DNA from 2 places in the Kribbella sp. NBC_01245 genome. Region 2 is predicted to be linked to the other one. Evidence: riboswitches for the same ligand, from Rfam matches in the RefSeq annotation. Region 2 holds a riboswitch; the other holds the start of a gene.
The links. A riboswitch is a leader RNA that binds a small molecule or an ion and turns the genes downstream of it on or off. The one in region 2 is predicted to bind cobalamin.
Positions count from the first base shown of each region.

Region 1 (2,196 bases), 2.9 Mb from region 2:
CCCGACCGCGGCCAAGCGTCGTACGGCGTCAACGATGTCTGCCTCGGGAATCGCCGCCATATCGCCACCCGAACGCCGGATGGCCGCGAGCACCTCGGGCAGACGGATCGGCTTCTGGATCGCCGTACCTTCCGCGATCGTTGGCGCGAACGACACCGGACGGTCGGCAAACGCCCCGACGATGGGCGCACAAGCCTCGGGTTGTGCGACGAGAAGCCTTGGCAGGCGAGAGATTTGGCCCGCCGCGAGCAATTCGGAGAAGCCCAGGTCGAGCCCGAGGACGATGCTGCCGGCGCCTGCCACGGTGACGACGGCATCCGGTGCGCGGAAGCCGAGGTCCTCCCAGAGTTCGTAGGCGAGCGTCTTCGTCCCCTGGAGGAAGAACGGATGCCAGTTGTGACTGGCGTAGTACGTGTGAGCCGACTCCACCAGGGCGCGCGCCGACGTCGCCTCGCGATCACCCGGCACCAACGAGACCTCAGCGCCGTACGCCCGGCTCTGCAACACCTTCGCCGGGGACGTGCCCTCAGGCGCGAGGATGCGGGCCCGGATCCCCGCGCGAGCGGCATACGCCGAGACCGAGGAGCCGCCATTTCCAGAGCTGTCCTCGATCACTTCGGTAATACCTTGCCCGGCGAGGTACGACATCATCACGCTGGTCCCGCGGTCCTTGAAACTGCCCGTCGAACTGAACCACTCCAGCTTGAACCGCACCTCGCCCGAGCCCCACCGCTGCGAGACCAGCGGCGTACACCCCTCGCCCATGCTCACCGCCGCGCCAACCACTTCGGGCAGTGCCGCGCGATACCGCCACAACGACCGGACCTCGGACAGCACCTGCTCCCGGCTGATGCCCGGCATCGCGGACACCATCAGGGGCGCGCCGTCGTCCCCGCGCCAGCGCGCGACCTCCAGCGGGTAACCCCGCCCGGATCGCGGATCGACGTACATCTGCTCAGCCATACGATAAGTCTAGCAATAGACATTTAGTCCACGGCCGGGGGATGGGCTACGGTGGCGCCGTCGTGGTGCTCGGGAAGCCGGTGCGATACCGGCGCGGCCCTCGCCACTGTGATCGGGAAGTTCGTCGACAACCCTGCCAGCAGGGGGTCACTGGTTGCGTAAGGCAGCTGGGAAGGCCTGTCGATGAACGCGGTATCCCGTCAGCCAGGAGACCGGCTACGACGCGTCAGACCCGTCCACGAGGTGCTGGAGGAGCGGTCCCATGGCCGTTGGTGCGTTGCTGAAACCTGTCCTGTTCGCGACCATGCTCAGCCTGGTCGCCGCTTGCGGTGGTGCCGCGGAGGCAGGTGGCAAACCAAAAACCGGCGCGATCACGGTCAAGAACTGCGGGCTCGATGTGACCGTCGACGGCCCGCCCGAGCGCGTCTTCGCGGCGTACCAGCCGGCCATTGAGATGGCGCACGCGCTGGGCATCTCCGACCGCCTCGTCGGTACGGCGTACTTGGACGCGGTCGTGCTGCCCGAGTACGCCGAAGCCCAGAAGAGCCGCAAGTACTACAAGAACCTGCCGAGTCGCGAGGAGCTGCTCAGCACGAATCCCGACTTCGTACTGTCCGGGTTCAACGACGTGTTCAGCAGCGCGGGCAGCGACTCCAGCTTCGGTAGTCGCAAGGGCCTGGGCGAGCTCGGCGTGAAGACGTGGATCTTCAGCCCGCTCTGCCCGACCGCGGACGGCCTCGGTGATGAGGCGATCGACCCGAAGACGGTCTCGATGGAGAACGTGTACGCCGATCTGCGCGATCTCGGCAAGATCTTCGGCGTCTCCGGCCAGGCCGAAAAAGTGATCGCGGACCAGAAGACCCGGATCGCGGCCGTCGAGAAGAAGGTCGCCGCCGCCAAAAGGCCGACAGTCGCCATTCTGCGCGCGAACCTCGAGGGCGGCGTGACGGTGTCGGGCGGTCCCGACTTCGGCACGGTGCTGATCCGGCAGGCCGGTGGGGTGAACGCCTTCGCCGATCTGACCTCCAAGCGGAACGTGAAGATCAGCATGGAGGAGTTCATCAAGCGCAATCCCGATTACGTGCTGGTGAGCGACTGCTGCGATGCGGGGATGACCGAGGCGGACAGTGCCGCGAAGATCGCCGCGCTGATGAGCAACCCGGCGCTGGCCAACCTCAAGGCCGTCAAGAACAAGCGGGTCAAGCCGTTCCTGTTCGCGCATCACTCGGCCGG
Region 1 covers NZ_CP108487.1:5,076,047-5,078,242, reverse strand. The annotation lists gene OG394_RS22910 (pyridoxal-phosphate dependent enzyme) at 1-963, opposite strand, end outside; cobalamin riboswitch at 1,010-1,198, shown strand; gene OG394_RS22905 (ABC transporter substrate-binding protein) at 1,226-2,196, shown strand, end outside.
Region 1: it holds a riboswitch for cobalamin, as region 2 does, so the genes downstream of both, OG394_RS22905 (ABC transporter substrate-binding protein) here and cobN (cobaltochelatase subunit CobN) in region 2, are expected to answer to the same signal.

Region 2 (2,196 bases):
GAACCACCGGCGCCCGACGTCGAGCATGAACCCGCGCACGGCGTAGTTCGGCCAGTCGACCGCACTACCGACCGGCACCGACGCCTCGCCCGGGCTCTCCCGCACCAGCATCTGGAGCAGACTGCGTGTCGCCCAAAAGGCGCCGGTCGACGTACGACTGGTGATCCTCACGCCGTACGTCGTATCGAGTCGGTATCCCTCCTTCTTGGCGACGGGGGTGGGCCCGACCTCGGCCGTGGGGTCGACGCGGAGGGCGATATCGCGTCGTCCGGGGTTCGCGTCGATGGCGATCGGCGCGGTCCAGCCGGTGATCTCCCGCAGGTCGTCGCGGAGTTGCTCGGCCACGCCGCGCAGCGCCACCGCGTCAGCCGGGCGAACGGTCACCCGCACGTCGGCTCGGAGGATCAGCCGGCCGGTGCCGCCCGTCCATTGCTGCAAGGCGGGCACGACCGGCGGCGCCGCATTCGGGGGAGCCGCCGTGGCGGCCGGCGGAGGAGCCGCGAGACCACCGGCCGCTAGCAGGACTGCGATGAACAGACGGGCGGGACGATTCATCAAGGCTCCTTTAGTAAACAGCGAATGCCTGAAGCTGATCATTAGAGCTCACAACGCGCAGTTTCGCGCTTTCGTGGAGTGTTGAGCACGACGTCCCCGAGGTCAAGGCCTCAAGTGCGGGTCCGCTAGAGTTCGGGGGTCATCGACGGCCATGCAGGAACCCGGTGCGAGTCCGGGACGGTCCCGCCACTGTGACCCCGAACCTGGGGGAGTCAGGAACTGCCGCCGTCGGATCAGCCCACCCGGGGCGCGGACACCCCGAGGAAGGACGCCGGCCATGCCTTCGGTCACCCCTGAGCTTCTGCTGCTTTCCACCGCGGATACCGATCTGCTCGCGGCGTCCCAGGCGGGAGTGGGCTGGCGTGTTGCCAACCCGGCCCGCGTGGAGCTTGACTCGCTGTCCACCCTGCTTGACGGCATCGAGGTCGTAGTGGTCCGCCTTTTGGGCGGTCGCCGCGCCTGGGAGGAGGGCCTCGATGCCGTCATCTCCTCGGGTATTCCCACCGTCGTACTGAGCGGTGAGGCCGCTCCCGACGCCGAGCTGATGTCGATGTCGACCGTGCCTGCCGGTGCGGTGACCGAGGCGCTCGCCTACTTGCGCGAAGGCGGTTCGGCCAACCTGGCGAACCTCGCCGCGTTCTTGCGCGACACGTTGCTGCTCACCGGTGACACGTTCGAGCCGCCGCAGACGCTGCCGACGTACGGCGTGCGCGAGGGGCGTTCATTGGTCAGCGACGGGCGTCCCGTGATCGGCGTCGTGTACTACCGTGCCCACGAGATCAGCGGCAACACCGCCTTCGTGGACGCCCTGGCCGACGCGATCGAGGCCGCCGGTGCGCAGGCGCTGCCGATCTACTGCGGCACCTTGCGCGGGCTCGACCCGTCCTCCGATGAGAACGCCGAGCTGTTCGGTCTGCTGAGCCGTTGCGACACCCTGGTCACCACCTTGCTCGCCGCGGGCGGAACGGTCGCGGCCGACGCGAGCGCGGGTGGCGCCGACGACGCGTGGGACGCGGGTGCGCTGGCCTCGCTGGACATCCCGTTGATCCAGGGCCTCGCGCTGACCTCGACGCGCGAGGTGTGGGAGGCGAGCGACGCGGCGATCACTCCGCTGGACGCCGCCACGCAGGTCGCGATTCCGGAGTTCGACGGCCGCCTGATCAGCATCCCGTTCTCCTTCAAGGCGTACGACTCCGAGGGTGTCGCGTCGTACGCGCCGGACCTGGAGCGATGCGCGCGCCTCGCCGGGATCGCCGTCGCGCAGGCGCGGCTGCGGCACGTCGAGCCGAAGGACAAGAAGCTCGCGCTCGTGCTCTCGTCGTACCCGACCAAGCACGCCCGGATCGGCAACGCGGTCGGCCTCGACACGCCTGCCAGCGCCGTCGTACTGCTGGGGCAGTTGCAGGAAGCCGGGTATGACCTCGGCAATCTGGATCTCGCGTCGTTGCAGGGGAGTGATGGCGCGGACGGGCTGATCCACCGGCTGATCGCGGCGGGTGGGCATGACGTCGATTGGCTGACCGACGAGCAGCTCGCGAACGCGGTCGCGAAGGTGCCGCTTTCGACGTACGCGAAGTGGTTCGGTGCGGTGCCTTTGTCGTTGCGGGAGGCAATGACCGAGGCGTGGGGTGAGGCGCCGGG
Region 2 covers NZ_CP108487.1:2,168,215-2,170,410, reverse strand. The annotation lists gene OG394_RS09605 (family 20 glycosylhydrolase) at 1-555, opposite strand, end outside; cobalamin riboswitch at 667-797, shown strand; gene cobN (cobaltochelatase subunit CobN) at 833-2,196, shown strand, end outside.